One region of the Pseudomonas sp. GW822-FHT04C11 genome, then DNA from elsewhere that is predicted to be linked to it. Evidence: predicted binding sites of a transcription regulator. Region 1 holds the regulator's gene; each other region holds the start of a gene.

What was found. The regulator sigma-54, encoded in region 1, starts transcription at its own class of promoters, with help from an activator protein. The targets are predictions, from matches to a motif close to ANTGGCATNNANNTTGCTNT.
Region 2: a site for sigma-54 is predicted at 1,280-1,299, ahead of AC1RJ3_RS27260 (circularly permuted type 2 ATP-grasp protein). Genes of this name have one in related genera too.
Region 3: a site for sigma-54 is predicted at 1,564-1,583, ahead of AC1RJ3_RS02510 (pilin). Genes of this name have one in related genera too.

What each region holds. Positions count from the first base shown of each region.
Region 1 is NZ_JBXAMS010000016.1:17,761-21,033, forward strand. It holds gene rapZ (RNase adapter RapZ) at 1-339, opposite strand, end outside; gene ptsN (PTS IIA-like nitrogen regulatory protein PtsN) at 342-806, opposite strand; gene hpf (ribosome hibernation-promoting factor, HPF/YfiA family) at 819-1,127, opposite strand; gene AC1RJ3_RS22835 (RNA polymerase factor sigma-54) at 1,237-2,730, opposite strand; gene lptB (LPS export ABC transporter ATP-binding protein) at 2,912-3,273, opposite strand, start outside.
Region 2 is NZ_JBXAMS010000022.1:80,273-83,545, reverse strand. It holds gene AC1RJ3_RS27260 (circularly permuted type 2 ATP-grasp protein) at 1-1,248, opposite strand, end outside; gene AC1RJ3_RS27255 (ribonuclease E inhibitor RraB) at 1,551-1,892, opposite strand; gene AC1RJ3_RS27250 (hypothetical protein) at 2,104-2,340, opposite strand; gene AC1RJ3_RS27245 (START domain-containing protein) at 2,478-3,083, opposite strand; gene AC1RJ3_RS27240 (YkgJ family cysteine cluster protein) at 3,125-3,273, opposite strand, start outside.
Region 3 is NZ_JBXAMS010000001.1:551,936-555,208, forward strand. It holds gene pilB (type IV-A pilus assembly ATPase PilB) at 1-1,404, opposite strand, end outside; gene AC1RJ3_RS02510 (pilin) at 1,631-2,041, shown strand; gene AC1RJ3_RS02515 (BON domain-containing protein) at 2,319-2,675, shown strand; gene AC1RJ3_RS02520 (DUF2845 domain-containing protein) at 2,787-3,086, opposite strand; gene AC1RJ3_RS02525 (DUF748 domain-containing protein) at 3,089-3,273, opposite strand, start outside.

The DNA of each region.
Region 1 (3,273 bases):
GGCGCTGCTCAGCGGGTGGCGGCGACGGGTTTCCGAGAAACGCTTGAGCAAGGTTTCTTCGTCGGCGTCCAGGTACAGCACATCGCATTGAATGTGCCGGCTGCGCACTTCTTCCAGGAGTTCCGGGAAGCGTGACAGGTGGCTCGGCAGGTTGCGCGCATCGATGGAAACCGCAACCAGCGGTTGCGCCAGTTCGGTGTGAATCAGTGCGCGCTCGGCCAGTTCCGGTAACAGGCCGGCCGGCAGGTTGTCGATGCAGTAGTAACCGTTGTCCTCCAGTACATCGAGGGCGGTACTTTTACCTGAGCCAGAACGGCCGCTGACGATGATCAAGCGCATGATTAGTGACCGTTCTGCTCGTCGAGGACAACCTGATACAGGGCTTCATTACTTTTTGCGCTGCGCAGGCGATCACGGACTTCTTTACGATCGAGCATGCTGGCGATCTGGCGCAGCAGTTCCAGGTGCGCATCGGTAGCGGCTTGCGGGACCAGCAGAACGAATAGCAGGTCGACCGGAGCGCCGTCGATGGCGTCGAAATCTATAGGAGCGTCCAGGTGCATCAAGGCACTGATGGGCGACTCGCAACCTTTGAGGCGGCAGTGGGGGATGGCGATGCCGTTGCCAAAACCGGTGGAGCCGAGTTTTTCACGGGCGACCAGACTCTCGAAGACATCCTGCATGGCCAGACCCGGCACTTCGCGGGCGATCAGGTTGGCAATTTGTTCGAGGGCTTTCTTTTTACTGCCGCCCGGCACGTTCACCAAAGAACGGCCGGGGGTCAGGATGTTTTCAAGTCGGATCATGGGTTGGGAGTGTTAACGACCGGTCGCGCCCTGGAGGAGGCTCTGGGTCTTTTCCTTATGCTTTTTGAGTTGTTTATCCAGCTTGTCGGTCAGGGCGTCGATCGCGGCATACATGTCGTTATGCTCAGCGTTGGCGACCACTTCTCCACCGGGGATATGCAGCGTGGCTTCGATTTTCTGCAGCAGCTTCTCGACGGTCAACGTGACCTGCACATTGGTGATCTTGTCGAAATGCCTTTCTAATCGGTCGAGCTTTTCGCCGATGTAGATGCGCAGGGGTTCGGTCACTTCCAGTTGGTGTCCACTGATGTTGACTTGCATACAGCTTCTCCTTCGTTGCCAGTGCATAAGGCGGCAGGCTGGCTTGCCTGCCACTAGAGCGTGTCCGAAAAGCTTTCGAACACACCCTGGAACGCTATGGCGTAGCCCGTCACATCAACCGCTTGCGTTCGCTCGAAGGCGCGATCCCCAGGGACTCGCGGTACTTGGCGACGGTGCGGCGGGCCACCTGAATGCCTTGTGCCTCCAGTAAACCAGCGATCTTGCTGTCACTCAACGGCTTTTTCTGATTTTCCGCTGCAACCAGTTTTTTGATGATTGCGCGGATCGCTGTGGACGAGCATTCGCCGCCTTCAGAGGTGCTGACATGGCTGGAGAAAAAGTATTTCAGTTCATAAATACCGCGTGGGGTATGCATGAATTTTTGCGTGGTCACCCGTGAAATCGTCGACTCGTGCATGCCGACCGCTTCAGCGATGTCATGCAGGACCAAAGGCTTCATGGCCTCATCGCCGTACTCAAGGAAGCCGCGCTGGTGCTCGACGATCTGGGTAGCGACTTTCATCAGGGTTTCGTTGCGGCTTTGCAGGCTCTTGATGAACCAGCGCGCTTCCTGCAACTGATTGCGCATGAAGGTATTGTCGGCGCTGGTGTCGGCGCGACGGACGAAGCCGGCGTATTGCGGGTTGACGCGCAGGCGCGGAACCGACTCCTGGTTCAACTCCACCAGCCAGCGCTCGTTGTCTTTGCGCACGATGACGTCGGGAACGACGTACTCGGCTTCGCTGGACTCGATTTGCGAGCCTGGACGCGGATTCAGGCTTTGCACCAGTTCGATGACCTGGCGTAGCTCATCTTCCTTGAGCTTCATGCGGCGCATCAGTTGGCTGTAGTCGCGGCTGCCCAGCAGGTCGATGTAATCGATGACGAGGCGCTTGGCCTCAGCCAGCCAAGGGGTATTGGCTGGCAATTGGCGCAGTTGCAGCAACAGGCATTCGCTGAGGTTGCGTGCGCCGATACCGGCCGGCTCGAATTGCTGGATGCGATGCAGGACGGCTTCGATCTCGTCGAGCTCGATGTCCAGTTCCGGATCGAAGGCTTCGAGGATTTCCTCGAGGGTTTCGTCCAGGTAGCCCTGATTGTTGATGCAATCGATCAGGGTCACCGCGATCAGTCGATCGGTGTCGGACATCGGCGCCAGGTTCAATTGCCAGAGCAGATGACTCTGCAGGCTTTCGCCGGCGGAAGTGCGAGTGGTGAAGTCCCATTCGTCGTCATCGTTGCTCGGCAGGCTGCTGGCGCTGGTCTGGTAAACGTCTTCCCAGGCGGTGTCGACCGGCAGTTCGTTAGGGATGCGCTCATTCCAGTCGCCTTCCTCGAGGTTGTCTACCGTCGGCGCGGTTTCCTGGTAGGAGGGTTCCTGGATGTCGGTGTTGGGTTTCTGCTCGATATTGTCCGCCATCGGGTCGGCGTTATCGAAGTCGTCGCCTTCTTCCTGGCGTTCGAGCATTGGATTGGACTCCAGTGCCTCCTGGATTTCCTGTTGCAGGTCCAGGGTCGACAATTGGAGCAGGCGGATGGCCTGTTGCAGCTGCGGTGTCATCGTCAGCTGCTGGCCCATTCTCAAGACTAGCGATGGTTTCATGGCAGGGGCTTAACACCTTATTCGCCGGCGCACATGCGCCATCCACTACAGGGCGCCGGAGCGCCAAACATAAGCAAATTATATGCCTGAAACTGAAGTGTTTGCCTAGAGCGCTGTAACAATAAATACGTATAGTTTTATTGGGGCAAGCGCTCCGGCGACTGACCAGGCACCTCAGTGCTTACAGGCGGAACTCATGGCCCAGATACACTTCCTTGACCAGGTCATTGGCCAGGATGGTTTCGGCGTCGCCTTCGGCGATCAATTGACCGTCGTTGACGATGTAGGCGGTTTCGCAGATGTCCAGGGTTTCACGAACGTTGTGGTCCGTGATCAGCACGCCGATACCCTTGGCCTTGAGGTGATGAATGATCTGCTTGATGTCGCCCACCGAAATCGGGTCCACGCCGGCGAAAGGTTCGTCGAGCAGGATGAATTTCGGTGCCGTGGCCAGGGCGCGAGCGATTTCCACACGGCGACGTTCGCCACCGGAAAGGCTCATGCCGAGGTTGTCGCGGATATGGTTGATGTGGAATTCCTGCA
Region 2 (3,273 bases), on a different contig from region 1:
GCCGTTTTCGACAAACGTCGGGCAGGTCGACAGGGACAACGTCGGTTGGGCGATATACGCGTGGGGCTTGGCCTTGATGCGTGCGCGGAACGCTTCGATTTCGGCGGCGGTGGCCGCGGGCCCGACCAGCATTCCGTAACCACCGGAACCCTGGGTTTCCTTGACCACCAGCTCAGGCAGGTTCGCCAACACGTGAGAAAGCTCTGACGGGTTGCGACACTGCCAGGTCGGCACGTTCTTCAGGATTGGTTCTTCGTCCAGGTAGAAACGAATCATCTCGGTCACGAACGGATAAACCGACTTGTCGTCCGCGACACCGGTGCCGATGGCATTTGCCAGCACCACATTGCCGGAGCGATAGGACGACAGCAGTCCTGGAACGCCGAGCATCGAATCCGGATTGAACGCCAACGGATCGAGGAAAGCATCGTCGAGGCGACGGTAGATCACGTCGACGGCTTTCGGCCCGTCCGTGGTGCGCATGAACACCTTGTCGTCGCGCACAAACAGGTCCGCGCCTTCCACCAGCTCCACGCCCATCTCCCGCGCCAGAAACGCGTGCTCGAAGAACGCACTGTTGAAGCGCCCGGGAGTCAGTACCACGACACTCGGATTGTCCAGCGGGCTGGAGCTTTTCAGCGTGTCGAGCAACAGGTTCGGGTAATGATCGATGGGCGCGATGCGCTGGGCGGCGAACAACTCGGGGAAGAGCCGCATCATCATCTTGCGGTCTTCGAGCATGTAGCTGACGCCACTGGGCGTGCGCAAATTGTCTTCGAGCACGTAGTACGTGCCGTCGCCATCGCGCACCAGATCGACGCCAGAGATGTGCGAATAGATATCGCGGTGCAGATCCAGCCCTTGCATGGCGAGCTGGTATTGCTCGTTGGCCAGCACTTGTTCGGCCGGGATGATGCCGGCCTTGATGATGCGCTGCTCGTGATACAGGTCGGCGAGGAACATGTTCAATGCCTTGACCCGCTGAATACAGCCGCGCTCAACGATCCGCCATTCGCTGGCGGGGATGCTGCGGGGAATGGTGTCGAAGGGAATCAGGCGCTCTGTCCCCTGCTCATCACCATAGAGCGTGAAGGTTATCCCGGCACGATGAAATAACAGATCGGCCTCGCGTCGCCGTTGTGCCAAAAGCTCGTCAGGCGTTTCAGCTAACCAACGGGCGAACTCCCGATAGTGCGGGCGGACCAGGCCGCCAGCGTCGTACATTTCATCAAAATAGGTGCGGATCATGCCGTACTCCTTGTCACCCGGACACCTGGACTTCGCAAGGCCCGTGCCAGTGGCATAAACGCTTTACTATCAATCGGTTGGCTAATCACCGAAGACACGCCGCACCAATCCTGTGCAGTAAATGCCCCAACCCGTTCGTCCCCCGCTTCATTGCGAAGCAATGCTCATGGTCAATACCCGCCTAGCCAGAGTTGATTTCACGGCCTGTGTGCGGTTGCGATCCTTTGACTTCTCAATGTCCGAAAACGAAAACGGCCAACCCTGAGGTCAGCCGTTGCTGAGTGTTGTCGCTGTTCATAGTGTTATGCGAGTAGCCCTCGTACCTCCTGCTTGACGCCCCATCCTTCGATAATCCCCCCCAAAGGCTCGACCACCGCCTCAAAGTCCTGTTCAAAGTCACCGATGCCGCCATAAGTGGCGTACATCACCTTGCTCAACTCCAAATGCCAGGCACCGTCATCACGCACGCTGACCTGCGCATTCAAGGACTCACCGCGAAAATGCCCTGCCGCCCTGCGTGCCCGCTCCTCATCCGGAAAAATGGCGTAGAACTCGATGGGATGGAACCGTGAAAAATCAAAACCGCCTTCTTTCATGCGGCGCAGCACACTGCTGCTGATGTCTTCTTGATAGGCTGTGCTCATGAAACGTCCTCCTCAAACTGATGGATAGACTTTCCGTACTCCCTGCGCCCGCAACCGAATGGTGAGGGCGATACGGCAATCAAATTGCCGCCGGGAAACAAGCATGTAGCTGACAAGACCAGACCTTAGCGATCCATTCGCTGATCTCGTTTGCAGAGTAGCCCCAAGTCAGAGTTGCTGCCAAGGCCTGTTTGCGAGTCGCATCAAGTGGTTATGCAATTGGAGTGATACTGAGAATTTCAATGCTGTTCTGATCTTTCAGGCTTTTGACCGTCGGGTCCTCGGTTCGCCCCTCCAGATCATTGAGATCGAGCTCGGCCGGAACAGGGAGGAGTTTTGAGCGAATCAATTGCGCGGCCCGCTCCATCGTGGGTTTTTGTTCGCAATCGAATTGCTCCACGGTCTGCACGCCGTGATCATCTACGAAGGTGACTTCCCACTTTTGCATCGGTGCCTCCTTGGTAAAACCCACAGATGGGCTTACAACATCTCGACCCCGAATACCGGAAAATCGTTCCTCCTGAATCCATCGGTTTGATATGAAAAAGGCCGCCGGTTGGCAGCCTCTTTGCGAAAAGCACGGCATTACTTCTCGGCGCGTGCTTTCAGGGCTTTCAAGGTATTGAAGGGGGCGTCGACCACAAACTTGTTGGCCAGCCAGGACGGCACGCTACCACCTGGTTCGGTGTGAACCTGATAGGTCACTTCGACCTGGTCCGCGCCTTTTGGAACAAGTTTCCAGAAACCCTGGACCTGGGTGACACGAACAAAGCCTTTTTCTTCAGGCAGGTAGGTCGGTACGCCTTCAAGCTTACGCGTCAGGCTGCCATCGGCGCCTTCGACAGTAGTCACGTGCAATACCGAGTCACGAGCAGTCACCGGCCATGGGGTGCTGAACTGCGTGTAGGTCCAGCTTTGATCGCCTTCGTGCTTGAGCAACTTCTGCACCTTGCACTCATGAATCCAGGCACACGCGCCAGACACGTCTTCCTGAAGCGCGCGCAACTTGGCCACGGAGGTCTTCATTACGGTCACACCGCGGTAGGCCTTGTACTGAGACCCGGCGACTTCACTCAGGGAAACCTTGATTCCGTCCTCATCCTTGGCAGTTTTCCAGTCTTCGGCCTGGGCTGTCGTGGCCAACAGAACGGTCAAACCACACAACACAGCGATACGATGCAGCGAACCCATAGTCTTATTCCTTATTGTTGAAGTTCCGTTCGTTGAACACACTACGCCGCGGTCATTTTCTCCCACCAACCGATCAACTTGATGGCTTCTTCCCGGCTGTTGCCACACACCTCGACATCCGCCTGAAACGCGCCACAGACCGCCGGCCGTTCAGGCTTGCCGAAAATACGGCACAGATTATCGACAGACA
Region 3 (3,273 bases), on a different contig from region 1:
AATCGAGAGGTTTTTTTTGCAGTGGGGGCACAGCTTGCGGGCCAGGCGCTGGGCAATGATCAGGTGCACGGCCGTGGCGATGTTGAACCCCGGGATGCCCATGTTGTGCAGCCGGGTCAGGGTTTCAGCCGCGCTGTTGGTGTGCAGGGTGGAAAGCACCAGGTGTCCGGTTTGCGCAGCCTTGATCGCGATTTCGGCGGTTTCCAGATCGCGGATCTCGCCGACCATTATCACGTCCGGGTCCTGGCGCAGAAATGAGCGCAATGCCTGAGCGAAATCCAGGCCCTGCCTGGGATTGACGTTGACCTGGTTGATGCCTTCCATGTTGATCTCTACCGGGTCTTCGGCGGTGGAGATATTGATGTCGACGGTATTAAGGATATTCAACCCGGTGTACAGCGACACGGTTTTCCCTGAACCCGTCGGCCCGGTGACCAGAATCAGCCCTTGAGGTTGCTTGAGCGCCGCCATATACAGGTCTTTTTGATCGGGCTCGTAACCCAGCGCGTCGATGCCCATCTGTGCACTGGAGGGGTCGAGAATCCGTATCACGATTTTTTCGCCCCACAACGTTGGCAGGGTGTTGACCCGAAAATCGATGGATTTGCTTTTCGACAGGTGCATCTTGAGCCGCCCGTCCTGGGGTTTTCGACGTTCCGAAATGTCCAGGCTGGCCATCACCTTGAGACGGGCAGCGATGCGGTTGGCCAATTGAGTCGGCGGCCTGGCAACTTCGCGCAGCATGCCGTCGGTCCGTACCCGCACCCGATAGATTTTTTCGTAGGGCTCGAAATGCAGGTCCGAGGAGCCGCCCTTGATCGCGTCCAGCAGCATCTTGTTGACGAAGCGCACCACCGGGGCATCGTCGGAGTCCTGGCCGGTGACAGCGTCCTGGCGCTGGTCGTCGACGGCTTCGATGTCCAGGCCCCCGAGGTCGATATCGGCCATGTCTTCCAGGCCCGTGCTGTGGCTGTCGAAGAATTTCTCGATGGCGTCGCTGAGCTTGTCGTCTTCGACCAGGATCGCTTCGGTGGTGAGCCCGGTGCTGAACTGGATATCGTTGATCGCCTGCTGATTGCTCGGGTCGGAAATGCCCACGAACAGTTTGTTGCCGCGCCGCCAGAGTGGCAGGGCGTGGTGCTGGCGAATCAGCTTTTCACTGACCAGGTCTTTGGGCTGGGAGTCTTTGTCGAGACAGTTGAGGTCGAGGAAGGCGACGCCGAAATGCTCTGAGGCAATTTCCGCAACCTGGCGACTGCTCACCATTTTGTTCTGTACCAGATAGCTGACCAGGGAAACGCGATTGCGCTGAGCTTGCTGATACGCCTGTTGCGCGCTTTTGTCAGTGAGCAGTTCGGCCAGCACCAATTGCTTGGCCAGACCGCTGAGGGCGATGTCATTCATTCGATTACCAGGCACAGACCGTTCAAGACTTATAGCCTAGTCAACGGATGGAACCTCACCAGCGTTCTTGAGGTGACAAAAAGTGTCAGATAGTGCGGTTCTTCGGGGTATGTGCCGGGCTTTTACCGATCTGACACCCTGTAAGCCGGGGGCGCAGGGGTTGGCATGTGCTGTGCTTTGACTGGTTCAGGACATGAGATTTCGCCTCATGCATGGAGCCTGTTCTATGAATAATCAAAAAGGTTTTACCCTCATCGAGCTGCTGATCGTGGTGGCGATCATCGGCATTCTGGCGACGTTCGCGTTGCCGCTGTATTCCAAGTATCAGGCGCGGGCGAAGGTCACCGCGGGGCTGGCGGAAATTTCAGCACTGAAGGTGCCTTTTGAAGACATTATCAATCAGGGCACCGACCCGACACTGGCGCTGATCGGTGGTACGGCAACTACCGGTAACTGCACAATCACGGCATCGGGTACTGCTTCCAGCGGTGCAGGTACTATTGTTTGCACGATTGTCAATGCACCAGGTCCGGTGCTCAGCAAAACCATCACGCTGACGCGGACACTGGCCGGTGGCTGGACCTGCGCGACCACCGCGCTGCAGGACTACGCGCCCAAGGGTTGCACTGGCGTCTGATCCTGTATCGAAGCCTCAATGCCTCGCCTCTACGGACGCGAGGCATTTTCTCGACCGTTCGATGGCATCGCGGTAATTCGATAAAACCCGCAACTTGCATGTCAATAACGCCCGGGTCATGCATTTTGCATGACTCCAGGTATTTGGATTTTTTATAACGCATTGATTCTTATCGGTTTATTTGGCTATCTCAAGTTGGCACGGCCTTCGCACTGTCTCTGTTAACCCTGCTGAGAAGGCATGCAGCAGACTTTCTGGAAGAACAGGAGTTACTCGTATGAAGACGTTCGCTATCGCTGCCGCCGCTGCAACCGCTCTGACCCTGACCATGGCCAACGCTGCATTTGCGCAGACCACTCAAGCCACACAGTCGCCGATGGTGGTGGCTGCCGGTGAAATGACCAAGGCCGAGGAAGCAACTTCCGATACCTGGATCACCACTAAAGTGAAAAGCGATCTGGTCACCGAGAAGGGGATTCCTGGCACCGACATCAAAGTCGAAACCAACAAAGGCGTCGTTTCTCTATCGTCGAAAGTAGCCATTACCCAGTCTCAGAAAGATATGGCCGTCGCTATCACCAAGAAAATCAAAGGTGTCAAAGCTGTATCGGCTGATGGCCTGTTGGCCCAGTAAGACTGAAGGTTTCCCGCCGGAGCGGGGAGAAGCAAAAGATCGCAGCCTGCGGCAGCTCCTACAGACCATGATTTTGGCGTAGGAGCTGCCGCAGGCTGCGATCTTTTCCAATCAGTTTCCGCGTTTGCTGGTGATCCGTACCAGGCGGTTGCCTTCAAAGCGCAGGTATTGGTACATGCCGCTGTTCGGACCGTAGGTCCATTCCTCAACCGGGACTTCTTCCCGGCGATTGGCGCTACGTTTGTAGCCCAACGCATCACGTGCAACCGGCTCGCCACATTTGTGCAGCACTTCACTGGTGCGATCGCCGACGCTGATCAACTGACTGCCGCAGCGCAAGGTATCGGTCTGGGCTTGCACCTGGCTGGCGAAGAACGCCAGTGCCAGGCTGATCAGCAATCGGCTATTCATGCTTACTCCGCATCCAGGTGCATGGGCGTGACTACTCGGCCATCGCTTTCGGCTTCGCCCAGGTTAGCGTCAACGAAATACACCCGGTCATCGGCGAGCTGGGCTTTGTCGACCAGGTAGTCCTTGATGGTGCTGGCGCGATCCTGACCCAGTTGGCGCAGCAGCGCGGTGTCTGAAGACCAGAACT